One region of the Sphingobium sp. KCTC 72723 genome, then DNA from elsewhere that is predicted to be linked to it. Evidence: riboswitches for the same ligand, from Rfam matches in the RefSeq annotation. Region 1 holds a riboswitch; the other holds the start of a gene.
What was found. A riboswitch is a leader RNA that binds a small molecule or an ion and turns the genes downstream of it on or off. The one in region 1 is predicted to bind cobalamin.
Positions count from the first base shown of each region.

Region 2: it holds a riboswitch for cobalamin, as region 1 does, so the genes downstream of both, SPBM01_RS20435 (TonB-dependent receptor plug domain-containing protein) here and cobW (cobalamin biosynthesis protein CobW) in region 1, are expected to answer to the same signal.

Region 1 is NZ_CP060388.1:3,207,183-3,221,926, forward strand. Features, by position in the region: gene cobF (precorrin-6A synthase (deacetylating)) at 1-355, opposite strand, end outside; gene SPBM01_RS15700 (cobyrinate a,c-diamide synthase) at 352-1,659, opposite strand; gene cobM (precorrin-4 C(11)-methyltransferase) at 1,656-2,441, opposite strand; gene SPBM01_RS15710 (cobalamin biosynthesis protein) at 2,438-2,797, opposite strand; gene cbiE (precorrin-6y C5,15-methyltransferase (decarboxylating) subunit CbiE) at 2,794-4,002, opposite strand; gene SPBM01_RS15720 (cobalt-precorrin-6A reductase) at 3,992-4,741, shown strand; gene cobJ (precorrin-3B C(17)-methyltransferase) at 4,717-5,469, opposite strand; gene cobI (precorrin-2 C(20)-methyltransferase) at 5,466-6,194, opposite strand; gene SPBM01_RS15735 (precorrin-8X methylmutase) at 6,191-6,820, opposite strand; gene SPBM01_RS15740 (cobalamin biosynthesis protein CobG) at 6,821-7,942, opposite strand; gene cobN (cobaltochelatase subunit CobN) at 7,939-11,139, opposite strand; gene cobW (cobalamin biosynthesis protein CobW) at 11,146-12,183, opposite strand; cobalamin riboswitch at 12,366-12,587, opposite strand; gene tenA (thiaminase II) at 12,630-13,301, opposite strand; gene SPBM01_RS15760 (TonB-dependent receptor) at 13,319-14,744, opposite strand, start outside.
Region 2 is NZ_CP060388.1:4,195,310-4,210,053, forward strand. Features, by position in the region: gene nirD (nitrite reductase small subunit NirD) at 1-217, shown strand, start outside; gene SPBM01_RS20415 (nitrate reductase) at 339-2,948, shown strand; gene cobA (uroporphyrinogen-III C-methyltransferase) at 2,935-3,717, shown strand; gene SPBM01_RS20425 (molybdenum cofactor guanylyltransferase) at 3,727-4,248, opposite strand; gene fdhD (formate dehydrogenase accessory sulfurtransferase FdhD) at 4,285-5,214, shown strand; cobalamin riboswitch at 5,283-5,506, shown strand; gene SPBM01_RS20435 (TonB-dependent receptor plug domain-containing protein) at 5,679-7,514, shown strand; gene SPBM01_RS20440 (ABC transporter substrate-binding protein) at 7,552-8,355, opposite strand; gene SPBM01_RS20445 (FecCD family ABC transporter permease) at 8,475-9,470, shown strand; gene SPBM01_RS20450 (ABC transporter ATP-binding protein) at 9,464-10,252, shown strand; gene SPBM01_RS20455 (penicillin-binding protein activator) at 10,369-11,574, opposite strand; gene rsmI (16S rRNA (cytidine(1402)-2'-O)-methyltransferase) at 11,586-12,428, shown strand; gene SPBM01_RS20465 (YraN family protein) at 12,425-12,778, shown strand; gene gshB (glutathione synthase) at 12,814-13,788, shown strand; gene SPBM01_RS20475 (DedA family protein) at 13,901-14,500, shown strand; gene SPBM01_RS20480 (hypothetical protein) at 14,497-14,744, opposite strand, start outside.

The DNA.
Region 1 (14,744 bases):
GGCTGCTGTCATACAGCGACGGGTCGCCCCACACCAAAAGCGCGCACCGTCCGCCGCCGGGCAGATGCGCGGTGATGGCCGCCGCCCACGCCCCGGCAATCGCATCATGCCAATCGCGCACCGCGCCCAGATAATCCTCGCGCCCATCGCGCACCGGCAGGTCGAACTCGACCACTCTCGTCGCGCCGGTCAACACCGCCGCGCATATCCCCCGGCGCAGGTCGATCAGGTCCGCCTTGGCGTCCCCCTTGCGCGGCAACAGGATCAGGTCGGCTGCGTTCATCGCCCTGACCGCTGCCCCGGTCAGATGATCGGGATTGCCCGTGCCGATGCCGATCAGGTCGATGGCGATCATGCGGCCGGCGCGATCATGTGAAAGAAGCTGCCCGTCACATGCCCCCGATGCGACCCGGTTTCGGCCACATCCGCGCCATCGGCGTCCGTCACATGGGCCAGTGGCGCGTCGCCCTGTTCGACGATGGTGGCATAGTGAAATTCATGGCCCCGCAGGCACGTCCCCGCCGCGATGGCCCCCAGCGGCGCGATCAGCCGCGCATGGCGATAGCCCAGATGCATCCGCCGCTGCGCATGGCTGGTGACCAGGCCAAGCAGCCCGGCCATGCGATGATGAACGCCGTCCTTTGCGATCAGCGCATCCCCCAGCACCATATAGCCGCCACATTCGCCATGCACCGGGCGCGTCTGCGCATGGGCGCGCAGCCCCGCCAGAAAGTGCCCCGCCGCCGCGATCCGCCCGGCGTGCAGTTCGGGATAGCCACCGGGCAACCACACCAGATCAGCGTCCAGCGCAGGCGCTTCGTCGGCCAGCGGCGAAAATGGCATAATCTCCGCCCCCGCCTGCCGCCAGCCGTCCAGCAGATGTGGGTAGGTGAAGGAAAATGCCGCATCCTGCGCCAGCGCGATCCGCTGCGCCGGGGGCAGGGGCAGCGCGCCACCCCCCGTCCGCGCCGCCGCCGCCGCCGCCGCCACGATCGCCGCCAGATCGACATGCGCGCGCAGGAAAGCGGCATAATCGCCAATCGCCCGGTCCAGATCGGGATGCTCGATTGCCTGCACCAGCCCCAGATGCCGCTCCGGCAGCGTCAGGTCGCCGCGCCGGGGCAACGCGCCCAGCACCTTGATCCCCACCGCCTCCATCCCCGCCCGCGCCAGCCTTTCATGACGCGGACTGGCGACCCGGTTCAGGATCACCCCCGCGAACGGAAGGTCTGGCATGAACAGGGAAAAGCCAAGCGCGGTCGCGGCGGCGGACTGCGCCTGTCCGCTGACGTCCACGACCAATATGACCGGCCAGCCCATGCGTTGCGCCATGTCCGCGCTCGCGCCATTGCCGCTGGCCCCGGCCCGCGCCACCCCGTCGAACAGGCCCATCGACCCTTCGGCCAGCGCGATGTCCGCGCCCGCCGCCTTGGCCGCGATCCCTTCGATCAGCGCAGGCGTCATTGCCCAGCTATCCAGATTGAACGACGCCCGCCCGCTGGCCGCGCGATGGAAGGCCGGGTCGATATAGTCCGGCCCGCTCTTGAACGGCTGCACCACCAGCCCGTCCTGCACCAGCGCCCGCAACAGCCCCAGCATCACCGTGGTCTTGCCGGTGCCGGAAGCGGGCGCAGCAATCATCAGGCCGGGAACGCTCATGCGTCCGTCTCCGCAAAAGGTGAAGCCGCGCTTTGCGGCCGAAACCGCCGGTCATAATCGGGCGCGTACAAGCTGCTCTCGCCAAAATCCTCGGCGCTCAACACCCGCCCGACCAAAATCAGCGCCGTGCGCTCCATGCTGCCCGCCACGGCTTCCACGATGGTGGCGAGCGTCGCCCGGACCACTCGCTCGTCGGGCCAGCTTGCCCGCCACACCACCGCGACCGGGCATTCCGCGCCATAATCCGGCGTCAGGTCGGCCACCACCCGATCAAGCTGATGGATCGACAGATGGATCGCCAGCGTCGCCCCCGTCGCGGCAAAGGCGCGCAGGCTCTCGGCCGGCGGCATCGTGCTGGCCCGACCCGGCGTGCGCGTCAGCACCACCGATTGCGTCAGTCCGGGCAGGGTCAGTTCCGCTTCCAGCGCGGCGGCGCTGGCGGCAAAGGCCGGGACGCCGGGCGTGATCGTGAACGGGATGGCCAGCGCCCGCAACCGCCGCACCTGCTCCCCCATCGCCGACCAGATCGACAGGTCGCCCGAATGGAGCCGCGCGACATCCAGCCCCGCCGCATGGGCCGCTGCCATCTCCGCAATAATCGCATCCAGCGACAGCGACGCGGTATTCACGATGCGCGCACCCGGTGGGCAATGGTCCAGCAGTGCTTCCGGCACCAGCGACCCGGCATAGAGGCACACAGGCGATGCGGCGATCAGGTCGCGCCCGCGCAATGTCAGCAGGTCCGGTGCGCCGGGACCGGCGCCAATGAAATATACGGTCATGGGGCAAATCCTTGGGCAATGGCGCAGGTCGCCATGCGATCGGGCGAAACGCGGCGGGAGTGGAGCAGGAAGGCGCGCGGCCCGGCGGCGGCTAGCGCGGCGGCTTCGGCGACGCTCCCCACGCCATAGGCGCGCAGGCTGGCGGGGGAGTGGCTGTGCGTCGTGACCGATTGCAAAGCATCGCGCGCAATGGCCAGCAATGGCACGTCCATCGCCCGCGCCAACGGTGCCAGCAACGCGACCTTATCTTCCGGCGCGGCCAGCGCATCGACCGCGACGACGCCATGCTGCGCCAACGCCGCCTCCAGCGCGGCAAGGCCCGCGCCGCCGCGAAATCCAAATCCCGCGACGATCATAGCGTGACGCTCCACTGCACGACGGGGAAGGACGCCCGCCACCCCCGACGGCTGCCCAGCGGCGCAGCCCGCGCCAGCTCGATCCGCAGCAACGTGCCGCCCCTGATCCCATGAACCCGCGCCAGCAGCGCTTCGGACTCCAAACTCACGGCATGGGCGACGACTCGCGTGCCGGGCAGTAACCGCGCGAACAAGGCTTCCAGGAAAGCATCGGACAGCCCGCCACCAATAAACACGGCATCGGGCGCGCCATCGCGGGGCAGGGCGTCCGGCGCGCGCCCGATAACAACCGCCAGCCGATCCACCCCCAGCGCCATCGCATTACGCCCGATCCGCGCCGCCCGTGTCGCATCACCCTCAAACGCAGTGGCCCGATTGGCCGGATGCGCCAGCAGCCATTCGATCCCGACCGATCCCGATCCCGCGCCAATATCCCACAGCATTTCACCCGGACGCGGGGCCAGCGCCGCCAGCGCCAGCGCACGGACTGGCGCCTTGCTGATCTGCCCGTCATGGTCGAACCACTCGTCTGCTCGCCCCGGCACGCAGGGCAGGGCATCGCCACCCCCGGCACAGGCAATCGCCACCGCGACCGGATGGGCAATGTCGCCAAAATCGAGCGTGTCGGCGGCAACAGTGCGCACCCGTTCGCGCGACCCGCCCAGCGCCTCCAGCACATGCAGCGTTGATGGTCCGAACCCGGTCCCGGTCAGATAGGCCGCCAGTTCCGCCACCGCCGCACCATCGCGGACCAGCGCAAGGACACGTCCCCCCGCCACCAGATGCGGCCGCAATCGCGTCATCGGCGCAGCGTGCAGCCCCAGACAGACCGTCCGCTCCAGCGCCCAGCCCAGCCGCGCCGCCGCCAGCGAAAAACTGGACGGCGCAGGCATGGCCCGCCATTCGCCCGGTTCTAGCTGCGCCGTCACCACCGACCCCGCCCCGAACCAGAAGGGATCGCCCGACGCCAGCATCACTACCCGCCGCCCGCGCTGCGCCATCAGCATCGCCACGCCATCGGCAAAAGGCACCGGCCAAATCATCGTCTCGCACGCCAGCGCAGGCAACAACGCCAGATGCCGCGCCGCCCCCGTCACCAGTTCCGCTTGCGCCAGCGCCTGCCGCGCCGCTAGGGACAGGCCGTCGGCTCCATCCTCACCGATGCCGATGATCGTCAGCCAGGGAGCGTCAGCCATGCCCAACATCCTGCTGCTGGGCGGCACGAGCGAGGCCAGCGCGCTCGCCCGTCTGCTGGCCGACGCGGATATGCCCACGACGCTCAGCTATGCCGGGCGCACCGACCATCCCCGCGCGCAGCCGGTGCCGGTGCGGGTCGGCGGCTTTGGCGGGGTGGAGGGGCTGGCCCGCCATCTGCGCGACCATCGCATCACCCATCTGGTCGACGCCACGCACCCCTTCGCCGCGCAGATGAGCGCCAACGCGGTGGAGGCCGCGCGCATCGCCGCCGTGCCGCTGATCGCGCTGACTCGCCCGGCATGGCGCGCGCAGCCGGGCGACCGCTGGACCCATGTGCCGGACATTGCCGGGGCCGTCGCTGCCCTGGCTGGGCCGCCACGCCGCGTCATGCTCGCGCTGGGCCGGATGCATGTCGATGCCTTTGCCGCGCAGCCCCAGCATCATTATCTGCTGCGCTTCGTCGATCCGCCCGCCACGCCGCCCGTGCTGCCCGATCACAGCCTGATCGTCGATCGTGGCCCCTTCAACGTGGAAGGCGACAGCGCCCTGATGCAGGCGCATGGCATCGAGCTTGTCCTCTGCAAAAATGCCGGCGGCACCGGCGCGCAGGCCAAGCTGCTCGCCGCCCGCGCGCTCGACCTGCCGGTCATCCTGATCGACCGCCCCGTGCTGCCACCGCGCGATGAAGTCCACAGCCCCCATGCCGTCCTGCGCTGGCTGGGTCATGCCGCCGACCGTGGCGTATAGAGGATCGGCCCCGCCGCCCGTTCGATGATCCGCGTGGCGCTCGACCCGACGATCACCATCGTGCGCATATCGGCCATCTCCGGCGTCGCCTGCGACAGCGGCACGACCTGTAGATGCTCGTCCGACGTGGACACGGCGCGCGCGAACAGCATAGGTCGCTCGTCGCCACATATGCCCCGCAACAGCCGCAGGATCGCGGCAAAGCCCTCCGCCCGCGCCTTCGACCGGGGGTTGTAGAAGGCAATGGCGAAATCCGCCTCCACCGCCAGCCGCACCCGCCGCTCGATCAAGCCCCAGGGTTTCAGATTATCCGACAGGTTGATGGCGCAGAAATCATGGCCCAGCGGCGCGCCTGCCCGCGCGCTCGCCGCCAGCATCGCGGTAATGCCCGGCAGCACGTCGATGCGCAGGTCGCGCCATGCTGGCGGCCCGCTCTCCAGCGCCTCGAACACAGCCGCCGCCATGGCGAACACCCCCGGATCACCCGACGACACCACGACCACCCGCCGCCCCGCCGCCGCCAGCGTCAGCGCATGGACCGCCCGGTCGATCTCCACCCGGTTGTCGGATGGATGCAGCGTCAGTCCCTCGCGCGGCGCAACCCGCGCGACATAGGGAATATAGCCGATCACGTCGGTCGCTTGGCGCATCGCGTCGCGCACCTGCGGCGTCACCATCGCGTCGCTGCCCGGACCCAGCCCGGCGATGGCGATCCACCCGTCCCTCATGGCCGTCGTCCCTGTCCATGGATCAGCAGGATGGAGAAGTAAGGCGTCACCGCCTCCGCCTGCGCCAGCGGCGTGACCTGTTGCCCCGGCATGGCGGCATGTTCGACCAGCCAGGCCGCATCGGTCCGCCCCGCCGCCGCGACTGCGCGGCGCAGCTTGGGCAGGTTGCGGCCGATCTTCATCACCACCAGCGCGTCGGTATCCCGGATGCGGCGCGTCAGTTCCGCCTCCGCCATCGTCGCCATCAACACGGTCAGCACATCGTCGCCCCAGCTGATTGGCGCGCCCGACGCGGTCCATGCCCCGGCCATGCCTGTGATCCCCGGCACCACGGCGACCGGCACGATGCCCGTCAGCCGACTGTGCAGGTGCATGAACGACCCATAGAAAAACGGGTCGCCCTCACACAGCACCACCACGTCCGCGCCGCCTTGTGCGATGGCCGCCAGCTTGGCGGTGCAATCGGCGTAGAAGGCGGAAAGCAGCGCATTGTAACGCGGGTCAGTCAGCGGGATTTCGGTCGTGACCGGATATTCCATCGGGATTTCGATGACATCGTGCGCCAGCATGTCCTGCACGATCCGCCGTGCCTGCCCCGGACGCCCCGCCTTGCGGAAATAGGCGACATGGCGCGCCCCGCGCACCAGAGCGTCGGCGCGCACGCTCATCAAATCGGGCGAACCGGGACCAAGCCCGACGCCATGGATGGTGCCGACCCCGCTCATTCCGCCCGGCTCGCCAGCGCATTGACCGTCGCGACCGTGATCGCGCTGCCCCCCAGCCGCCCGGCCACGATGGCGCAGGGGACGGGCTGCTCCGCCCACAGCGCATCCTTGGATTCCGCCGCGCCGACGAACCCCACCGGGCAACCGATGATCGCGGCGGGGCGCGGGCAATCGGGATCGGCCAGCATGTCGAGCAAGTGGAACAGGGCGGTCGGCGCATTGCCGATCGCCACGACAGCACCCGCCAGATGCGGTCGCCACAGCTCCAGCGCGGCAGCGGACCGGGTATTGCCCATCGCCCGCGCCATTTCCACCACCGGCGCGTTGTTCAGCGTGCAGATCACCCGATTGTCGGCGGGCAGCCGCGCGCGCGTAATCCCCTCCGACACCATGCGCGCGTCGCACAATATCGGCGCACCCGCCGCCAGCGCCGCCCGTGCGCTTGCCACGAACCCATCGGAAAAACGAATATGCCCCGCCAGATCGACCATCCCCGCCGCATGAATCATCCGCACGGCAACCTGCTCCTCGTCGGCGTCAAAGCCGGTCAGGTCCGCCTCCGCCCGGATCATGGCGAATGACTGGCGATAGATCGCCGCGCCATCTGTTTCGTAGAGATGCGGCATCTAATCGGCTCCGAAATGGGAAAGCAGTTGGGCGGGCGTCAGCCCCTTAATGGTCGGGGGATCACCCGCGCGGGCATTGAAACTCAGGTCGAAGCGACCCTCCCACCCGGTCAGCACGACATCGGCAGGCCCGGCCCGCGCGCACCCTTTTGCGCAGCCCGACACATGCAGCCGACCCCGAACATAGGGCGCAATCCGCCGCGCCAGCGCGCGCGTCTCCACGCTGGCCTGCGGGCAGGAAGGCCGCCCCGGACAGGCATCGACGCGCAACAGCGGGTCGGCAGGATCGGCGATCAATCCCTCGATCGGCGGCACAGCCAAACCCTCGACCAGCAACGACCGCCATGGCGTGACCCGCACGGCATGACCGCCATCGGCCAGCGCCGCGAGTTGCGCCGCCGCGATCCGCCCGAACGGCACGCCGACAACGAAGCCGGTCGGATGCGGCCCCGGTATCAAAGGATCGGAAGGCGCAGGCACAGCATCCCCACTGGCAAAAGCGGGCAGGGGGGCGTCATGCCGCGCCATCCGTCCCGCCGCCGCGCCGCCGCTCGCCACGAACCAGTGCGCCAGCGCCACCAGCGCATCGACTTCCGCCCCATGCGCCACTGCCATGCCCGTCGCGCGCCCGTCCGCGCGCAATATCGGCCCGCCATCGCGCGCCCGCTCGATCCTAAAATCGCCGCTTTCCTCGCCCAGCACCCGCGCCGCTCCCGCGTCGATCACGAAACCGACCTTGCCCGGCAGCACCGGCAAATCGACCAGGCGCGCCATCAGATCGCCCGCAATCCGCCAGCTATCGTCCCCCGCCTGCCATCCCGGCGCGACGATCATGCCGCGCTTCGCCTCGATCAGCGGATCGGCATCGACCAGCCCATGGTCCACCAGCACCGGCAACAATTGCGCCAGTGCCTCCAACCGCACTCCGCGCAGTTGCAGGTTGGCGCGGCTCGTCAGGTCGATCAGGCCATTGCCCTGCGCGCGCGCCACATCGGCGATCACGCGCATCTGCGCGCAGGTCAGCCGCCCCAGCGGTGGCCGCACCCGCAACAGCAATCCGTCGCCCGCCGCCATCGGCCGCCACGCATCGGGGCACCATCCCCGCACCGCAAAGCCGCTCATACGCCCAGCCCCGCGACGATGGAGTTGCGCCGGGTCTGCCATAACCCTGCGGCATGAAGCGCCGCGAACCGGCTTTCCATCGCCGCCAGCGCACCGGGATTCTCCCGCGCCAGAAACGCCTGCACATCCCCGTCGCCCAGCGTCGCATCATGATAAAGGTCGAACAGTTGCGGCGGCACTTGCCCGGTCAGATGCGCGAACGCCCCCAGATGGTCGAGCGTCGCGGCAATTTCCGCGCCGCCGCGAAAGCCATGCCGCAACATCCCCGCAATCCAGCCGGGATGCGCCGCCCGCGCCCGCACCACCCGCGCGATTTCCTCGTTCAACGTCCGGGCGCTGACTCGCGCCGGGTCGCGATTGTCGAGATGATAGAGCGCCGCCTTGCCCCCCGTCACCGCCTGCGCTGCGGCAAAGCCGCCCTCATGCGCGGCATAATCGGCCGCCAGCAACAGGTCGGTTTCGGGCAGATCCTGCGCATGGACGAATCCGTCCGCCGCCGCCACCCGCGCACGCAGCCCCTCCGCGTCCGCCACCGCCGCGCCCCGGTCCAGCGCGTGATCGGACGCCGCCAGCCATGCCTTGCCCGCCGCCCGCCGCGCCGCGTCACCATAGGTTTCGAGCGTATCGCCCATGGCCAGCCCATAACGCCCCGGCTGCGGCCCATAGACGCGCGGGGTCTCCAGCCGCCCGACAAAGGGGTTCCAATCCGTCGCTTCGTCCAGCAACGCCAGACTTCGCACCGCTTGCCCGAACAATGGCCCAAGCAACGGAAAAGCATCGCGGAACAGGCCCGAAACCCGCAACGTCACGTCCACGCGCGGCCGGTCGAGCGGCACGACCTCCACCCCGGTCACGCGCCCCGACGCATCGTCCCACACCGGCTTCACCCCGATCAGGTGCAGCGCCATGGCATAATCCTCGCCCGCCGTGCGCATCGTCGCCGAACCCCACAGGTCCACCACCATCGCGCGCGGATAATCGCCCTGATCCTGCATGTGCCGCCGCACCAGTTCGTCGGCCATCCGCACCCCCTGCGCATAAGCAGCAGCCGTTGGCACCGCGCGCGGATCGACGCTGTAGAGGTTGCGCCCGGTCGGCAGCACGTCGCTGCGCCCGCGATGCGGCGACCCCGACGGGCCGGGGACCACACGCCGCCCTGCCAGCGCCGCCCGCAACCCCGCCCGTTCCGCCGCGCCCTGTTCGCCCCGGCCAAAGACATGCAGCCCGTCGCCAAACTGGCTTTCCTTGATATCGCACAGGAAACGGTCGATCCGCGTCAGCGTCTCTGCCGCGCTCATTCCGCCATCCAGCCCCAGTTCCGCCTCCAGCCCCAGCGCGCGCGCTTCGGCAATGATCGCCGCCTGCAACCGCCCACGCCGCGCCGGGTCCAGCCCGTCGGCACCGGAAAACTCGTCCAGCAACGCCTCGATCCGCTCCAGCCCCACGCCATGGCGTGATGGCACCAGCGGCGGCGGCGCATGGCCGATCGTCACCGCGCCGATCCGCCTTTTGGCCTGCGCCGCTTCGCCCGGATCATTGACGATGAAGGGATAGATGACCGGCATCGCCCCTGTCAGCGCTTGCGGCCAGCAATCGTCCGACAGGCCAACCGCTTTCCCCGGCAACCATTCCAGCGTGCCATGCGCGCCCATATGGACAATTGCGTCGGTCCCCTGCGCGCGCAACCACAGATAGAAAGCGACATAGGCGTGGCGCGGGCAACGCGACAGGTCGTGATACTCGCCATCGCGCGCCGCCGCCGCACCCCGTTCGGGCTGAAGCGCAACGATCGTCCGCCCCACGCGCAAAGCGGCAAAACGAAACGCTCCATCGTCCACCGCCGGGTCATCCTCCGGCGCCCCCCACGCAGCGCTCAGCGCCCCCCGCAACGCTTCGGGCAAAGCCGCAAGCGCCACGCGATAATCCGCCAGCGGCCACGCCATCCGCTCGACCGCCAGTGCGCCGGACAGGTCGGGACAGGCCGCCCCCATATCCGCCAGCACCGCCTGCGCCGACGCCAGCGCATCCAGCCCGACCGCATGGGCCATCTGATGCGCCTTGCCCGGATAGGTGGACAATATCAGCGCCAGCCCCCGTTCCTGCGCCGCCTCTCTCAGCTTCACCCAGCCCGCCACCCGATCCGCCATTGCCGCGATCCGCGCCGGGTCGGCCCGATGCACCGCGCGGGCATGTTGCACATCGGGGTCGCGCGCATCGGCATCCTTGAAACTCGCCACGCCCAGAAAGACCCGCCCGTCCACTTCGGGCAACACGACATGCATCGCCAGATCCGCAGGGGAAAGGCCACGCATCCCCGCCTGCCATCCCGCCCGGTCGCCGGTGGACAGCGCCACCTGAAACACCGGCACGTCCACGCCGTCGAACGGCGTGCAGCCATCCTCATCCCGCGCCGAAAAGGCCGTCGCGTTGATAATCGCCCCCGGACCCAGCGCCCGCGCCCAGCGCGCCATCCAGCCGCGCACCTCCACTGCCTTGAGCGAAGGCGCGAACAAGGCGATCACATCGAACCCCCGCGCCTCCAGCGCCGCTTGCAGCGCAACGAACGGGTCCAGATCATCCGCCATCAGGTAGGAACGATAGAATATCAGCAGGATAGGCGGCTTGTTTGAGAGCAAGGCGAAGGCAGCCGGACAGCTTACGCCATCCCCCGTCCGCCACGCCCCGACCGTGCCAACGGAAGGAGCCGCCGCATCGCCACCGCCCCCAGCCAGTTCAAGCAACACCGCCCGCGCCGCATCTGCTCCGCCATCGTCGCACAGCCGCGCCAGCCGCCGCAATTGCGCCACAGGCAGCGTCGATGCCGCATCCAGCCGCGCGTCCACGCGCCCGTCGCCCGGCAGCACCGCCAGCTTTATGCCGCGCGCCCGCGCCAGTGCCTCCACCTGTTGCAGGCCATAGGACCAGTAACTCGCCCCGCCGATCAGCCTGATCAGGATCGCCTTCGCCCCCGCCAACGTCTGCTCGACATAGGTGTCGACCGACAGCGGATGCGCCAGCGTCGCCAGATTGGCGATGCGCAGGCTCGGCAATCCCGCACTCGTCCGCCACCCCGCCGCAAAGGCGCTGAGGTCACTGTCGGAAAAGGACAGGATCACGATATCCGCAGGCGTCTGCCGCAGATCCCGTGGGCTGGCCATGTCCTCCATGCCCGGCGTTTCGCGAAAGATGACGTGCATCGCGGCTCAGCCCAGCAGCACCGCCCGGATCGCCTGCGGGTCGATATGATCATGTTCGGCAATCACCACCAGAGCGCCTACGTGCGCCTCGCCCGGTTGCCACAGCCGGTCATATTGACACCGCACCCGCGCGCCGACCGCCTGCACCAGCAACCGCATCGGCTTGCCCGTAACCGCGGCATAGCCTTTCACCCGCAGGATATTCTGCTCACGCGCCAGCTTTTCGATCCGCGCGGTCAGGTCGGCGGGGTCGGCAATCTCGTCCAGCGTTACGACGATGCTGTCGAAATCCTCATGCTCATGATCGTCCGCGCCATCATGATGCGACGGGCGGGCCGCAATGTCATCCTCTGCCGCAGCATTCAGGCCCAGGATCAGCCGGGGGTCGACCACGCCTTCGACCAGTTCGATCATCGGCATCGGGCGCTGCGCCTCCGCCGCGATCACCGCGCGCGCGGCCTTGACCCCTTCCGGTCCAGCCAGATCGCATTTGGTCAGCAACACCATGTCAGCGCAGGCCAATTGATCCTCGAACAATTCGCTCAACGGCGTTTCATGGTCGATGCCCGGATCGGCGGCGCGCTGCGCGTCGATTGCCGCGACATTGGGCGCAAACCGCCCCGCCGCCACCGCTTCGGCATCGGCCAGCGCCAGCACGCCATCGACCGTCACCTGACTGCGGATCGCGGGCCAATCAAACGCCTTGAGCAACGGCTTGGGCAGCGCCAATCCCGATGTTTCGATGACGATATGGTCGGGGCGCGGCTCCAGCGCCAGCAGCCGTTCGATCGTGGGGATGAAATCATCCGCCACGGTGCAGCAGATGCAGCCATTGGCCAGTTCGACGATATTTTCCGCCGGGCAATCGGGAATGGCGCAGCCCTGGAGGATGTCGCCATCGACGCCCAGCGTGCCGAATTCATTGACGACCACGGCCAGCCGCCGCCCGCTCGTATTGCGGATCAGATGGCTGATCAACGTGGTCTTGCCCGCGCCCAGAAAGCCTGTGACGATGGTGACGGGAACCTTGGAAAGATCCGACATAATTTTCTCCGCGCGCCGCGACGACGAACGGCCGGGCGTGCCGGCCCATAAGGCCGGTCGGCGCGCGACGACGGGCGGGCGCAAAAATACACCCGGCATCCCGCACCGATGCGGCCCCGGCCGCATGGTTTCGTCGCTCAGACGGAGAGTTACCGTGCCAAGACCATCCCCTGGACCTTAGCAAGAGCGACCAGTGCGCCGGCAGGTCTCCTGGCTCGCGGGTCACAGCTTGATGCACGCCTTCCCGGTTTGACCCAGTGGCTGCTCCCTTGTTTCAAAGGAGCGATGTGCATCGCGCTATCCGCTTACAGTTGCAGGGACAGCCGTGGATTTGGACGCCAAAACGCCCGCACCACATTCCCGATTAAGCCTCATGACAAGGCACCGGCGCGATCATGTCGGACCCCGGCCTGAACCGGCGTCCGTGCGCATCCCTAGATCAGATTTTACGCAAAGCCAATGGGCCAGCTTTCGCGCGCATAGGCCGAATCCCAGAACATCCATTCAAACCGGGTCGCCATGCGGAACGCCTGTGCCATGGCAGCGCGGGTCGCGGGCGTCGCGGCATCGGCGGCGGCGTCCACCAGCGCACGGACGCGATCCGTCGCCGCGCCAAATTCCGGCGCGGCATAGGTGTCGATCCACGGCGCATAGGGGTTGGGGCTGGCCGCCAGCGGCTTGATCGCGCAGCCCACTTCCCAATAAACCCAGAAACACGGCAGGATAGCCGCGATCAATTCCTCATAGCTGCGCGTGGCCGCCAGGCTAGCAAGATAGCTGGTATAGCCAAGGCAGGCGGGCGTCGGTTCGGCTGCTGCTGCCATCTCCGCGTTGACGCCGAACTGCGCGAAAAATGCCTGATGCAGCCCTTCTTCCACGATGACAGCAACCTTGGCCCCGTCGGAAAATTCCAGCCGCCCCGCCGCCGTGGGCGCCCGCGCCGCCGCAATCGCCAGCACCCGCGCATATTCGGCCAGATACAGGCTGTCCTGCACGATATAATGCTGGAAACTTGGCCTCGGCAATGTCCCGCGCGCCAATTCGTCCAGAAAAGGATGCCCCAAAATCGCCTGCCGCAACGGCGCGACCTCCGCCCAGATATCGTCGCAAAAGCCCATCGTCTGTTCCCTTGCTTTTAGAAGCGCACCCGCGCACTCGCGCCATATTGGCGGCCACTGTTGATGGTGAAACTGTCGAACGGCCCGTTGGGACCAAGGCCCAGCAACAGCGGCAATTGCTGCTGCCCGAACGCCGAAATCGCCCAGCGTTTGTCGAGCAGATTCTTCGCCCAGATGTCGAACGTCCACGCCCCGTGGCTCATGCCCGCGCGCCCGTCCACCGACGCATAGCCGGGCGAATGGAGGATATTGTCGATCTCGAAATCCACCCGCGACACATATGCGACGCTCAACCGCGCATCCACCATCGCCGGTCCCGCTGCGCCCTGCCAGCCGATGCCGCCATTGACGGTCCAGTCGGGCGCATTGGGCGTGCGCTGTCCGCTCATGTCCAGCACCGCCGGTTCGCCCGGCTCCGGCGTCGGATTGGGGGTCAGGTATCGCCCCGTCCGGCTATGCGTCCACGCCAGCCCGCCATCGACGCTGAACCCCGCGCCCAATGCCGCCTGCGCCGAAGCCTCGATGCCATGGACATCGACCTGCGGCACCGACAGCACTACCGAATTGCCCAGAAACACCGTGTTCTGGAAATTCTGATAATCGGTCACGAAACCCGCGATCGACAGCCGCACCCGGCCATCGGCGCTCTGTCCCTTCACGCCTGCTTCGACCGATCGGGTCGTTTCAGCCGGGAACACTGCCTGCCAAACGTCCGCCGCGCCGGGCAGGGGGTTGAACCCGCCCGCCTTGAACCCGATTGCGCCGGTGACATAGGCTGTGATCCTGTCGGAAGGACGCCATGCAAGCGACAGTTTCGGCTGCCATTTCTCGAACGTCCGCGCCCGCTGCGCTACGATCGTGCTGCTGGCGGCGCCGACCGTATCCTCGCGCCGCCGGTCGCTGTCATAGCGCAGCGCGCCGGTCACCTCGACCTGCGGCGCAATGTCATAGCTCGCCTGCGCAAACACGCCGATCTGGCTCGACCGGGTTTCCGCGCGCAACGCTTCGCCGCCGAACAGCAAAGGCCCGAAATCGTCGGTCCGGTCGCGTTCCAGCCGCTGGAAAAACAGCCCGACATGCCAGCGCAGCGGCCCTTCACCACGCGATGTCAGCCGCGCTTCGCTCGTCCACGCCTTTATATCAACGGGTTGGGCGATAGGCTGAATACCATTCGGGAACAACGCCACACCGAACAACGTCACGGGCGTGTCGTTGCGGAAATCCAGTTCCTCGACGAAATCCTTGTGATAATCGTCATAGCCGCCAGTCCATGTGAGCATCAGGGCATCGCCCATTTCCTGCTCCCATGTCGCCTGCGCGCCCCACCAGGTCCGCGACGCGCGCCCCTCGAAATCGCCGAACGGGTTGGTCAGTGCCTTGCCCGACAGCTTGCCGCCATAAAGGCCCGTGACATTGCCCGACGAGATATAGGCCGCGCCGCCT
Region 2 (14,744 bases), 990 kb from region 1:
CGCGCTGATCAACGAATGCCCGCACAAGAAAGGGCCGCTGAGCCAGGGCATCGTCCATGGCCACAACGTCGCCTGCCCGCTGCACAACTGGAACATCGCGCTGAAAACCGGGGAGGCGCAGGGCGAGGATAAAGGCTGCACCCCCACGATCGCGGTGAAACAGGAAGATGGCCGCATCCTGATCGCCCGGCCTGTTTCGATGAAGGATGCGGCGTGAGGAAGCACAACCAAAAGCCCCTCCCCTTCAGGGGAGGGGTTGGGGTGGGGGCGTGCCTGAGACGCTGCGCCCGATGGATAGCCCCCACCCCCGTCCCCTCCCCTGAAGGGGAGGGGCTATAATGGCCGAACCTATCCGCACCACCTGCGCCTATTGCGGCGTCGGCTGCGGCATCGCGGCGACGCCGACCGGCAGCCGCGCCGTGACGATCAGGGGCGACGAAGCGCATCCGGCCAACGCCGGAAAGCTGTGTTCCAAAGGCACGCATCTGGGCGAGACGGTGGGCCTTGAAGGCCGTTTGCTCCATCCCATGATCGGCGACAAGCGCGCCAGTTGGGACAAGGCGCTCGATCTTGTGGCCAAACGTTTCCGCGAAACCATCGCCAGACATGGTCCCGACAGTGTCGCCTTCTACGTCTCCGGCCAATTGCTGACCGAAGATTATTATGTCGCCAACAAGCTGATGAAGGGCTTTATCGGGTCGGCCAATATCGACACCAACAGCCGCCTGTGCATGTCGAGCGCAGTCGCGGGCCACAACCGGGCCTTTGGTGAGGATGTCGTTCCCGCCAGCTATGACGATCTGGACGAAGCGGACCTCATCGTGCTGGTCGGGTCCAACACCGCCTGGTGCCACCCGATCGTCTATCAGCGAATCCAGGCCGCCCGCGCCACGCGCGGCACGAAACTGGTGGTGATCGACCCGCGCCGCACCGAAACCTGCGAAGGCGCGGACCTGCATCTGGCGCTGAGGCCCGGCAGCGACGTCGCGCTGATGAACGGGCTGCTCGCCTGGATGGATCAGGCGGGGCAACTGGACGCGGATTTCATGGCGCGCAGCGTCAACGCGCCCGACGGCTTCTGGGACCATATCCGCACCGGCCATGACCTGTGGACGACGGCCAAGGCGTGCGATCTGCCGCCCGCCATGCTTCAGCAATTTTACGAACTGTTCGCTGCGAACCCGCGCACCGTCACGATGTTCAGCCAAGGCATCAACCAGTCGATTCGCGGCACCGATCAGGTCAATGCGATCATCAACGTCCACCTCGCCACCGGCCGCATCGGCAAGCCGGGTGCCGCGCCCTTTTCGATCACGGGTCAGCCCAACGCCATGGGCGGGCGCGAAGTCGGTGGCCTTGCGTCCACGCTGGCGGCGCATATGGATTTTGCGCCGGACAATGTCGCGCGCGTCGGCCGCTTCTGGGCCGCGCCGACCATGGCGACCAGGCCGGGGCTGAAGGCCGTCGACCTGTTTCGCGCGATCAACGAAGGGCGGATCAAGGCGCTGTGGGTGATGGCGACCAACCCCGCCGTTTCGCTGCCCGACGCCAATCGCGTCCGCGAAGCGCTGGAAAGCTGCCCCTTCGTCGTCGTGTCGGACGTGATGGCCACCACCGACACCGCCGTCCACGCCCATGTCCGCCTGCCCGCCGCGGCATGGGGCGAAAAGGACGGCACCGTTACCAACTCGGATCGCACGATCAGCCGCCAGCGCGCGCTGCTGCCGCTGCCTGCCGAAGCGAAACCCGACTGGTGGATCGTGACGGAAGTCGCGCGGCGCATGGGGTTTCGCAATGCTTTCGCTTATGATCGGCCCGCCGACATCTGGCGCGAACATGCGCGCCTGACTGCTTATCAGAATGACGGCGCGCGGCTGCTGAACCTGCGCGGTCAGGCGACCATGGGCAACGAAGCCTATGACGCGATGGAACCGTTCCGCTGGGGCGACACGCCCTTCGCCGATGGGCGTTTTTCGACTCCCGATGGCAAGGCGCGGCTGCTGCCGGTCAGCCAGATGGATGTTCAGGCACCGCTGCGCGACTGGCCGATGACGCTGAACACCGGGCGCTATCGCGACCAGTGGCATACGATGACTCGCACCGGCCTGTCGCCCAAACTGGCGCGCCATCGCGAGGAACCGCTGGTCGAAATCCATCCCGCCGACGCCGCCGCGCTCGGTATCGCCGATGGCGATCTGGCCCGCGTCGCCACGCCGCAGGGCGAAAGCCTGTTCCGGGCGGCGATCAGCACTGGCCAGCGCGTTGGTGAAATATTCACCCCGATCCACTGGACAGACCAGCAATCGAGCGGGGGGCGCACGGGCTTGCTGCCCCGCCCGTTGGTCGATCCCCATTCGGGTCAGCCGGGCTTCAAATCCACGCCCGTTCGCGTCGAAAAAGTCGCTACCGAATGGAAAGGCTTCCTCATCCTGCGCGGCGACGAACCCGTGCGCGTGCCATGCCTGTGGGCCACCCGCATCACCGTACCGGGCGGCGCGCTGTATGAAGTGGCGGGCAATGGCGATGCGGCGCGGCTGGAAGCCTGCCTGCCCAAGGGTGAGCGCGTAGAGGCGATCGACCAGACGCGCGGTACGCGCCGCGTCGCGATCATCCGCGACGGCAAGCTGGCGGGCGTGCTGATCGTCACCCGCACCGGCATATTGCCGACCCGCGACTGGCTGATCGGCCAGTTGGCGGTCGAAAGCGTCGGTGCATCGGTGCTGGCGGCACGTGGGCCGGGCAATCAGCCGGATAAGGGCGCAATCATCTGCGTCTGTTTCGACATCGGTTTGAACACTATCGTCGCCGCCATCCGCAGCCAGCAACTGGTGGACGTGCCTGCCATCGGTGCAGCCCTTGGCGCAGGGACCAATTGCGGTTCCTGCCGCCCCGCACTTGCCAACATCCTTGCCCAGACTCGACAGGAGACGCTCCATGCAGCCGAATGAACTGATCGCGCGCGGCGAAGTCTGGCTGGTCGGCGCGGGGCCGGGTGACCCGGATCTGCTGACGCGCAAGGCGGAAAAGCTGATCTGCGCTGCCGACATCGTCTTTTACGATGCGCTGGTCGGGCCGGGCGTGCTGGACCTTATCCCCGATGACGTCGAGCGAGTGAGTGTGGGCAAGCGTTCGGGCCGCCACAGCAAGCAGCAGGAAAGCATCAACGATCTGTTGCTGGCCGCCGCGCGCGCGGGCAAGCGCGTCGTCCGGCTGAAGGGTGGCGATCCGTCGATCTTTGGTCGTTCGGCGGAGGAAATGGATCATCTGGGCGAAGGCGGCGTGCGCGTGCGCATCTGCCCCGGCATCACTACGGCCAGCGCGGCGGCGGCCAGCGGCCACGCCTCGCTCACTCTGCGCGGCAAGGCGCGCGGGCTGACGCTGGTGACGGCGCATCTGAAAGCGGGCGAACCGCTCAAGCTGGACTGGGACGCACTGGCCCGGCCCGGCGGCACGCTGGGCATCTATATGGGCCGCGCGGCGGCAGGCGAAATCGCGCGCAGCCTGATCGGTGCGGGGCGTGACCCCGAAACCCCGGTGATGGTCGCGGTCAACGTCTCGCTGCCCGGCGAACGCCTCATCCGGGGCAAGTTGTCGGCGCTCGCTTTTCTGGTCCAGACGATCAGCGACGAAGACCCGACGCTATTGCTGATCGGCGAAGCGGTCGCAGGCAATGGCGTTCCAGTGGAAGTTGCGGCGCGCGTGGCCGCGACGGTTTGATCCAGCGAATCACAACCCCGCCAGATCCTCCGGCCGGTTGATATTGGGCAGTATCAGCCCCGGCATATCCACCACGCGCGCGCCGATCCGATCGACAAAGCCCCGGATCGAACGATTATTCTCCTCCGCCAGCTGCGCGTCCAGCACATCGGCCAGCGTCACTGGCCACCAGCCCAGCAAAGGCTGACCTTTAAGGATCGCTGCCTCTGCGCCGATCAGCGCCACGGGCAGATCCGCCGGATAGAGCGGCATGTCGCATCCGTTGGTCAGCACCCCGGCAAAACCTTCCGCGCGCGCATGATGCAGCGCAGCGTTCAATCCCCCCAATGGTCCCAAGTCCGGCGCGGGCCGATCTGCCAGGCCACCCTCACGCCCGCAAATCACGATGCTTGCGACATGCGGCGCAAGTCCTGCCACCGCATGGTCGATCAGCGTCCGCCCGTCCGGCATCACCGCCAGCGCTTTGTCGCTGCCAAAGCGGCGCGATCGTCCACCGGCCAGCACCGCGCCCAATATCCCTGACCCTGCCATATCGCCCCGCACATGAATGTCCCAAGCCGATAGCATATGAGTGTCATGGTCACCCCCGTCAAAAAGCGTGCCGGACCTGCATGGCATTGCGTTGCGGCACGCCGGGCCATAGGGTCGCTTCATGCCCGCAGCGCCGCCGATCCTGTCCGTTACCTTCGGACACCCCACATCGTGACGCACCATTCGCCCGATGTCCCCTTCACTCGCCTGACCCCGGACGGTCAGGCCGATCCGGTCGCCCGCGCGTTGGCGCAGGAAGTGCCGATCGCGGTCGAGTTTAACGGCGTCGGCTATGCGGTGTTGATGGCGACCCCGCATGATATTGGCGATCTCGTGCTGGGCTTCGCGCTGGCCGACCGGCTGATCGGACCGGACGACGCGCCCTTCGCCGTCGATGTCCATGATACCGGGCAGGGGATGGTCGCGCGCGCCACGCTGCCTGCCGACCGGACCGATGGTCTGCTGGACCGGGTGCGGCACCGCCTGTCGGAATCGGGGTGCGGCCTGTGCGGCGTTGAAAATCTGGAACAGGCGATGCGCCCGCTGCCGCCCGTTACGGCGCAATCACGCGCAGAACCCGCCGCCATTTTCCGTGCGCTGGGTGAACTGGCTGCGCACCAGCCGCTTAACGCTGCCACCGGCGCGGCCCATGTCGCGGCTTATGTCGGCGCGGACGGGACGATCGGCTGCGCGCGCGAAGATGTCGGGCGGCACAATGCTTTCGACAAGCTGATCGGGGCGATGAAACGCGCAGGCACCGACTGGGACGGTGGCTTTGCCTTGCTGTCGTCGCGCTGTTCCTATGAACTGGTGGAAAAAGCGGTGCTGAGCGGATGCCCGCTGCTCGTCACCATTTCCGCGCCCACCGCGCTGGCAGCCCAGCGTGCGGAACAGGCCGGGCTGCCGCTGGTCGTGCTGGCCCGGCCCGACGCGCTGTTGCATCATGGCAACGCTTTGCGGCCTTAGCGACACGGGCGGCTTGGCACCGCTCCACCTTTCCCCTAGAGCGCGCGGCGCAGGGGCGGTTCATCGTCCTTGCAATAGATCGCGCCGGTGCCTCGCAAGAGGCTGAAAACGGGAATGTGGTGCGGGCGGGAAACTGCCCTATTCCACGGCTGTCCCTGCAACTGTAAGCGGTGAGCGCGATGCACAGAGGGTTTCAAAGACCCGGTCACTGAACCTTTTGGGTTCGGGAAGGCTTGTGCATCGCCGCTATGACCCGCGAGCCAGGAGACCTGCCGGCGTCTGGTCGCTCTTGCCCTGATCCAGGGGATGGTCATGGCACGGTGGTTTTCCGTCGAGCGACGCTATGCGGCCGGGGCCGCATCGTGCCGTGCGGCGGGGGGTGGCGTCATCCTGCATCGCGGCGCGACCGTTGCGAAACGGACGCCCCGGCCTTGAAGTCGCACATGACGCTCAGGGCTATTATCATGGTAAAAACAGGGATTTCTCTTCTCGCGCTGCTGGCGGCCACGCCTGCTTTGGCACAGGATGACAATATCGTCGTCACCGCGTCGGGCATTGCCCAATCGCGCGACGAAGTCGGCCAGGCAATCACCATCATCGATGCAAAGACGATCGACACGCGGCAGGCGGTCGATGTGGTCGATCTGCTGGCGACCACGCCGGGGGTCCGCTTCAACCGCAATGGTTCCACTGGCGGCGTGACCGGCGTGTCGCTGCGCGGCGCGGAAACGACGCAGACGCTGGTGCTGATCGACGGGGTCAAGGTCAACGACCCCAGCGGCATTGGTGACGGCTATGATTTCGGCCATTTGCTGACCGGCAATATCCGCCGGATCGAAGTGCTGCGCGGCTCCAACTCGGTCGTGCATGGCAGCCAGGCGATCGGCGGCGTGGTCAACATCATGACCGGCGTGCCGGCGGAAGGTTTCGGGGCCAACGCCTCGGTCGATTATGGCTATAGCGATACGCTGAACGCGAAAGCAGATGTGTCTGGCACCAGCGGCATGGCGTCGGGCGGCATTGGCGCAGCCTATTTTCGCACCGATGGCATTTCGTCGGCTGTGGGTGGCACGGAAAAGGACGGCTATGAAAATATCGCCACCAATGCCCGGCTGAAACTGGCGTTCAGCGACGCGCTGAGCCTCGATCTGCGCGGCTATTATATCCATGCTGACCTCGACTATGACAGCTTCTTCGGCGCGCCTGCCGACAGCAGCGACGTGTCGAAAATGGACCAATATGTCGGCTATGCGGGCCTCAACCTTGCCCTGCTCGACGGTCGCCTGACCAGCCGCGCGGCGGTGACTTACTTGCGCAACGACCGCGACTATTATTTCGTGCGCGGCACCGACGCGGATTATGGCTATTCCGGCACCAACCTGCGCTTTGAATATGAAGGCGTATATGCCCCGGTCGATCAGGCCAAGCTGGTGTTCGGCTATGAACATGAGCGCCCCGATTACGACTTCTTCGGTTTCGGCAGTACGTCGTCGGCGAAGATCAATATCGACAGCGTCTATGCGCTGGCGATCGTCAAGCCCTTGACTGGCCTGTCCGTCACTGGCGGCGTGCGCCATGACGACCATAGCCAGTTCGGCGGCGCAACCACGTTCGGTGCGAACGCCAACTACACGCCCAATGCGGGCGCGACCAATGTGCGATTAAGCTATGGCGAAGGGTTCAAGGCACCCTCGCTCTATCAGCTTTACGACACATTCAGCGGCAACAGCGCGCTGCGCCCCGAACGATCGAAAAGCTACGACATCGGCTTCGACCAGAGCCTGGACGGGGAGCGGGCGATCCTGTCGGTCACGGCGTTCCTGCGCAACACCACTGACCAGATCAATTACGACAATGCGACCTTCAGCTACAGCAACCTCGACCGCACCCGTGCCAAGGGCGTGGAAGCGAGCATTGCGCTGAAGCCCGTGGACGCGCTGACCGTGACCGGCAGCTATAGCTATGTCGATGCGCGCGATCGGTCGGGTGGGGCTACGGATGGCAACCTCCTGCCGCGCCGCGCGGTCAACGCGGTCAGCGTCTCGGCAGACTATGTCTGGTCCTTCGGCCTGTCCACCGGCGCGACGCTGACTATGGTGGGCGACAGCTTCGACAATGCCGCCAACACCCGCCGCCTCGACGGCTATGCGCTGGCGGGCCTGCGTGCCGCGTTGTCGCTGGGCGAGCATCTGGAAGTCTATGGCCGCATCGACAATCTGTTCGATGAAGCCTACGCCACCGCCTATGGCTATGGCGTTTATGGCCGCTCCGCCTTTGGCGGCGTGCGTGTCCGCTTCTGACGGGGGACAAGGGGGGACGGGCGCGCAGCCCGTCCCTTCACTTATGCGCGTTCAACCGCGCAATGATACCCTGCGCCGCCTGCACATAGGCCGGGCCGCCACATACGGTCCAGCTTTGCGGCACGCTGATGCGCGGCACGGATTTCAGCGCGGGATGCTGGAGCATCTCGGTCCCCTGATCGACCACCGCCACGCTGCCGCTTTCGACGATCAGCCAGTCGGGCCGCGCCGCGACCATCGCCTCCAGCGGCACCTGCGCCAGCGCGGGCTTGCCCAATTTGCCTGCCAGATTCACAAGGCCCACCCGGCGCATCAGGTCGTCGACCAGCGTGCCGGTGCCGGTCATATAGCCGCGCCGCTGATAATAGGCCGCTACCCCGCCACGCTTCGCTTTTGGCAGCGCTGCCAGATCGCGGTTCATCCGCGCGATCAGCCGCTCGCCGCGCTCAGGATGCCCCACCGCCCGCGCGACCTGCCGTATCTGATCGAGGATCGCGCTATAGCTGTCCGCACTGGCCAGCCCCAGCATGGTCCATTGCCCCGGCGGCGCGCCCGCGACCCTGTTCGGCCCGATGGGATAGCCCAATATCAGGTCGGGCCGGATCGCCAGCACCTCCTCCGAAGCGCGCCGCAGCACGCGAAGCCCAAGTGCAGCCTCTGCCGCCGCCGACAATTCGGGATCGCGCGCATTGCTGCTGAGTGCCGCAATCTGCCCCTTGTCCGCCAGCGCGATCAGATACTGGTCGGCACAGACATTGAGCGACACGATCCGGCGTGGCGCAGCATGGGCCGCGCTGGTGAGTGTCAGGGCGGCCGCTGCAAGGGTCAGGAAACGGGTCATGGAGCCTGTCTGTTAGCACGTCATGTTCTTGCGAAGGCAGGAATCCAGTCCCACCGTCAGAACTGGGTTCCTGCCTTCGCAGGAACACCCTGCTTTGCCAACCGCCAAGGCGCTCACAAATGACCGTCCGCCGCCATCCTCTCCTCATCCCCGCGCTGCTCCTCATTCTGCTCGTCGCGGCACTGGGGTCGGTGCTGCTGGGCGCTGTCGCGATCAGCCCGGCGCGCATCCTTGCCGTCCTGACCGGCGGCGGAGACGATATCGCGCGCGCCATCATCCTGGACCTGCGCCTGCCGCGCCTGCTGCTGGGCCTCATCGTCGGAGCCATGCTGGGCCTGTCGGGTGCGGCGTTGCAGGGCTATCTGCGCAATCCACTCGCCGAACCCTCGGTGCTGGGTGCATCCAATGCAGCGGCGCTGGGCGCGGTGTGTGCGCTCTATTATGGCATCAGCGCGCTTCACCCGCTCGTCCTGCCGATGCTCGCCATCACATCTGCGCTCGTCGCCATTGCTGCCCTGTTCCTGCTGGCCGGATCTTCGGAAAGCCCGCTCACCTTGATCCTCGCCGGAATCGCGGTCGGCACGCTCGCGGGCGCGGGGATCAGCCTGTCGCTCAACCTGTCGCCCAATCCCTTCGCCGCGATGGAAATCATGAGCTGGCTGATGGGCAGCCTGGAAAACCGCAGCTATGTCCATGTCGCTGTCGCATTGCCCTGCGTCGCGATCGGCGCGGCGCTGCTGCTGGCCGACGGGCGGACGCTCGACGCCCTGACATTGGGGGAGGAAGGCGCGCAGGCGCTGGGCGTCAATCTCAATGCCGCGCGTTGGCGGATGATGCTGGGCGTCGCGATCGGCGTGGGCGGGGCGGTGGCGGTGTCGGGCGCGATCGGCTTTGTTGGCCTGATCGTCCCGCATATCGTCCGCCCGCTGACCGATCGCTCGCCCTCCGCCGTGCTGCTCCCCTCGCTGATCGGCGGGGCGGCGCTGCTGACACTGGCGGATGTTGGCGTGCGGTTGATCCCCACCGCCAATGAACTCAAGCTGGGCGTCGTTACCGCGCTGCTGGGCGTGCCGATATTCCTCATGCATCTGATGCGGGAGCGGCGGCTATGGTGAGCATCAGCGCGCAAAGCCTGTCGGTTCGCCTTGGCCGCCATGCAGCGGTGCAGGCCGTTGATTTGATGCTGGAGCCGGGCCAACTGGTCGGCATCATCGGACCCAATGGCGCGGGCAAATCCACATTGATCCGGGCGATGCTGGGGCTGGCCAAGCCGCAGGCTGGCCGGGTGCTGATCGATGGGCAGGACGTGTCCCGGCTCGACCGGCGCAGCATCGCGCGCGCCATCGCCTATCTGCCGCAGGGGCAGACGCTCCACTGGCCGCTGGCCGTCGAACGGCTGGTCGCGCTGGGCCGCCTGCCGCATCTGGGACCGCTATCGCGCCTGGCGCCTGCTGACGAAACCGCCGTTGAAGCCGCCATGACTCGCGCCGATGTGGCGCATCTCAAAGGTCGGATCGCCACCGAATTGTCGGGCGGGGAGAGGGCGCGGGTGTTGCTGGCGCGCGCGCTGGCCGTGGGCGCGCGCGGCCTGATCGCCGACGAACCGCTCGCCGCGCTGGACCCCGGCCACCAGATCGACGTGATGGACCTGTTGCGCGAAGAAGCCCGCAGCGGCGCGCTGGTCGTCACCGTGTTGCACGACCTGGGCATGGCGGCGCGCTGGTGCGACCGGCTCGTGCTGATGGATCGCGGCGCGCTGGTCGCTGACGGCGCGCCGCTCGACGTGCTGACCGCCGACCGGCTGGCCAGCGTCTATGGCATCACTGCCTGCATCGATCCGGGCAATGGCTGGCCCCTCATCCTGCCGACCGGGCGCATCAAAAATCCTCCCCTGTAAGGAGAGGGGGACCGTTCGCGCAGCGAATGGTGGAGGGGTGTCATGCTATCGAGAGTGCGACACCACTCCGTCTGCCCTGCGGCCAGCCACCTCCCCTTGCAGGGGAGGATTGGACACTATTCCCCAAAGCCCTTTGGCGCAGGTGCCACGACCGTCACCGTGCCAGCGCCCACTTCCGACACTTCCAGCGCCCGTTCGGCCACTCCGTTACGGCCAAAGCGGAACGCGCCGTCGATCCCCGAAAAACCGCCGCCATCGCGCAGCCGCGTAGCGGGGAAGGGGGTGCCGGGCTTCCAGTCGCGCGCGATTCGCACGGTCAGCAGCACCGCGTCATAGCCCAGCGACGACAGGCGAAATGGCGTGCTGCCATAGCGCGCGCGATATTTGCCCGCCAACTGGCCATAGAGCGTGTCCGAAACGCTGGCGAACCATGCCCCGCGCAGCACCGGGCTGGCGGCCAGCGTGCCTTCGGTATTCCACAATTCGGTGCCGAGCAGCCGCGCCGTCGCGCCGCCATTTTTCCGCACGATCGGCGCGACCTGCAACGCCACCTTGCCACTGTCGGCGATCAGGACCGCGTCATAACTGGACGCGGCCTGCAATTTTTTCACCGCTGCCGTGATCGACGCCGGGCTGCGGTCGAACGTCTGGAGCGATACGACCGTGCCGCCCGCCTGCTCCACCGCGCGCAACATCGCATTGCCCGCCCGCTCGCCATAGGTGCCACGCGGCACCAGCGCGGCGAACTGGCTCAGTCCCTTTTCCCGCGCAAAGCCCACGACCCGTTCGATCGACTGGTTGGGGTTATAACCCATGATGTAAACGCTGCCGCCTGCAACGCCGGTGTCGTTGGAAAAGCTGATGACAGGCACATTGGCGCGCGCGGCGATTGGCCCGATCACGCGCGCATCCTCCGCCAGCAACGGTCCCAATATCAGGCGGTTACCCTCCGTCAACGCCCGGTTCGCCGCTGCCGCTGCGCCCAGCGCGGTGTCGTAAGTGGTGATGCGTACCTTGTCCGTTTTGGTGTCCATCAATGCCAGTGTGGTCGCGTTGGCGATCGACTGACCCACGCCCGCATTGGGTCCGCTCATTGGCACCAGCAAGGCGACACGATGGCGCAAGGTGTCGGTGGGCAGCCCTTCGCTGACTTGCGGTCCGGTCGGCTGGACGGGTCCGGTGGGCGTGGTCGGTGCCGGTCCCTTTGGCACGATGGATTGACAGGCGGCCAGCAGCAGCGTGCCTGCCGCAAGCACAATGCGCGCGCCGCGCTTTAGCGAAGCGAACAAGTCCGCTTGCGGGATGGCATCCGTCTCTGTCATCTGGCGTCCTTATGGAAACTCAATCATCGGGTCTTGAACCTGGGCTTTACATCGTCGCGGGGCCGATCGGCAACCTTGGTGACCTTACGCCGCGCGCGGCGGAAATTTTGCGGCTGGCCGATGTGGTCGCCGTGGAAGATACACGGGTCAGCGCGCGCCTGTTGCGCCATGCCGGGTCGGATCGGCCGATGGTCCCCTATCATGATCATAGCGCTGACCATGTCCGCAACCGGCTGGTCGAGCGGATGGCGGGCGAATCGGTCGCACTCCTGTCGGATGCTGGCACCCCACTGATTTCCGATCCGGGCTACAAGCTGGTGCGGGATGCGCGCGCGGCGGGGCGCAGCATCACGACTCTGCCCGGACCCAGCGCGGCGATCGCGGCGCTGACGCTGTCGGGCCTGCCGACCGACCGTTTCCTGTTCATGGGTTTTCTGCCCAGCAAGGCGAAGGCGCGCGGCGACGCGCTGGACGAAGTGGCGGGTCTGCGCGCCACGCTGGTCTTTTACGAAAGCGGCCCGCGCCTGTCGGAAAGCCTGTCGTCTATGGCCGCGCATCTGGGTGACCGGGACGCTGCCGTCAGCCGGGAAATCAGCAAGACGTTCGAGGAAACGGCGACCGGCACGCTGCTTGAGCTGTCCGCCCGTTACGCCGACGCCCCGCCCAGGGGCGAAATTGTCGTCACCGTCGGCCCGCCCGGCGAAGCGCCGCCCGCCAGCGCGGAAGATGCCGACGCTGCGCTGATCGAAGCCATGACGCGCCTGCCCGTGTCGAAAGCGGCGGGGGAGGTCGCCAAGAAACTGGGTCTGGACCGGCGCACGCTTTACGACCGGGCGATGGACCTGAAGGGGTGACGCGCGCGCAGGCGGAAAGGAAGGGACGTCAGGCCGAACGCATTGCCGGCTGGTGGCTGCGGCTCAAAGGCTGGCAGATTATCGGACGACGGATGCGCACCCCGGCGGGCGAAGTCGATCTGGTCGCCCGGCGCGGCGCGATGATCGCTTTTGTCGAGGTGAAGGCGCGCGCCACCGCAGCAGAGCTTGACCTGGCCATCGACGAACGGCGGCTGGCCCGCGTCGCGGCGGCGGCGGAAATTCTCTGGTATGATCTCGCCAAACCGGGCGACGACATGCGAATCGACGTCATCCTCCTTGCGCCGGGGCGTGCGCCACGCCATCTGGCGAACGTCTGGCATGGGGGATAACGGCCCCTTCCGCCCCCAAAGGAAGAAGGATGAGCATGACCACCCTCAACCCCCTGACCGTCGCTGTGCAGATGGACCCGATGGAGGGCATTGGCATTGCGGGCGATTCGACCTTCCACATCATGCTGGCGGGGCAGGCGCGCGGGCATCGCCTCTACCATTATCTCGCCAACGACCTGACTTTCCGCGATGGCCGCGTGCTGGCGAAGGCGCATCCGGTCAAGGTGCAGAAGGTGCCGGGCGACCATTTCGCCTTCGGCCCGGCGGAAATGATCGACCTTGGCCGCGACGTCGATGTCGTGCTGATGCGGCAGGATCCGCCCTTTGATTTAAGCTACATCACCGCCACCCACCTGCTCGAACGGGTGCAGGAAGAAACGCTGGTGGTGAATGATCCCGCCAGCGTCCGCAACGCGCCCGAAAAATTGTTCGTGCTGGATTATGCCCGCTTCATGCCGCCCACCATGATCACGCGCGATCTGGCCGAAGTGCGCAGTTTCCTGGCCGAACATGGCGAAATCGTCGTCAAGCCGCTCTACGGCAATGGGGGCGTCGCCGTGTTTCATGTCGATGCGAAAGGATCGAACCTGTCGTCGCTCGTGGAACTCTTCAAGGCGTCATGGGTCGAGCCTTTCATGGTGCAGGCATTCATCCCCGGCGTCGCGGAAGGCGACAAGCGTATCGTGCTGGTGGATGGCGATGTCGCAGGCGCAGTGAACCGCATCCCCGGCGCGGGCGAAATCCGCTCCAACCTGGCCGTCGGCGGATCGGCGGCAAAGACACAACTGACCGACAAGGAACGCGAAATCTGCGCCGCGCTCGGCCCGGAACTCAAGCGACGCGGCCTGTTGTTCGTGGGTATCGACGTGATCGGCGGCGAATGGCTGACCGAAATCAATGTAACTTCGCCCACCGGCATCGTGTCGATCGACGCTTTCGACGGCACCGACACCGGCGGCCTGATCTGGGACGCGATCGACGCCCGGCTGGCGGCACGGGCAGCGGCCTGACCCCCATGCCCCACCCCCGTCATCCCGGCGCAGGCCGGGATCTCCCTTTTCTTTGGGACCTGAAATGCAGGCGAGATGCCCGCCTGCGCGGGGATGACGGAGCGTTGAACCCATGACGGACTGGGTTCTCCGCCTGATCGACGCGGGTGGCTATTGGGGCATATTCGCGCTGATGGTGCTGGAAAATGTCTTTCCGCCGATCCCGTCCGAACTCATCATGGGCATTGGTGGCATCCGCGTGGGTCAGGGGCGGATGGCGATGGAGTGGCTGCTCGTCGCCGGGACGATCGGCACTACCGTCGGCAATTATTTCTGGTATCTGGTCGGGCATATATTGGGCTTTGGCCGGTTGAAACCGCTGGTGGATCGCTTTGGCCGCTGGGCGACGCTGGAATGGCGCGATGTCGAGGCGCTGGACCGGCTGTTCGGCAAATATGGCCAGATCGTCGTCTTCGTGTTCCGCTTCATGCCCGCGCTACGCACCATGATCTCGCTGCCCGCCGGCCTGTTCCGCATGGGTCATATCCGCTTTCTCGCCTGGACGGCGGGCGGGGCGCTGATCTGGAACATATTGCTGGCTTATGCGGGCGTTATTTTGGGTAAGAATTTTCAGGACATCGACCGCTATGTCGGTCCGGCCGCGACGGCCTGCGTCGTGGGCGCGATACTGATCTACCTGTGGCGGCTGGCGACCTGGCGACCCAAGGGTTAAAACGGCACCTTAACGCCCACCATCACCCGTTTCGACGTCGTGCCATTGCCAAAGCTCTGGCTTTCGACATGGACATTCCCCTTCACATTGCCGAACAGACGGAACTCCGCGCGGCCCAGCGGTGGCTCGATGCCGACAGGCTCCCGCTCGATCCGCTGGCTCTGCTTGCGCGCCGTCACGACGATGGCGTCGGGCGGCGCGGCGGGACGCACCGTGCGCAGGTCGAAATCGGCAGGCACGCCTT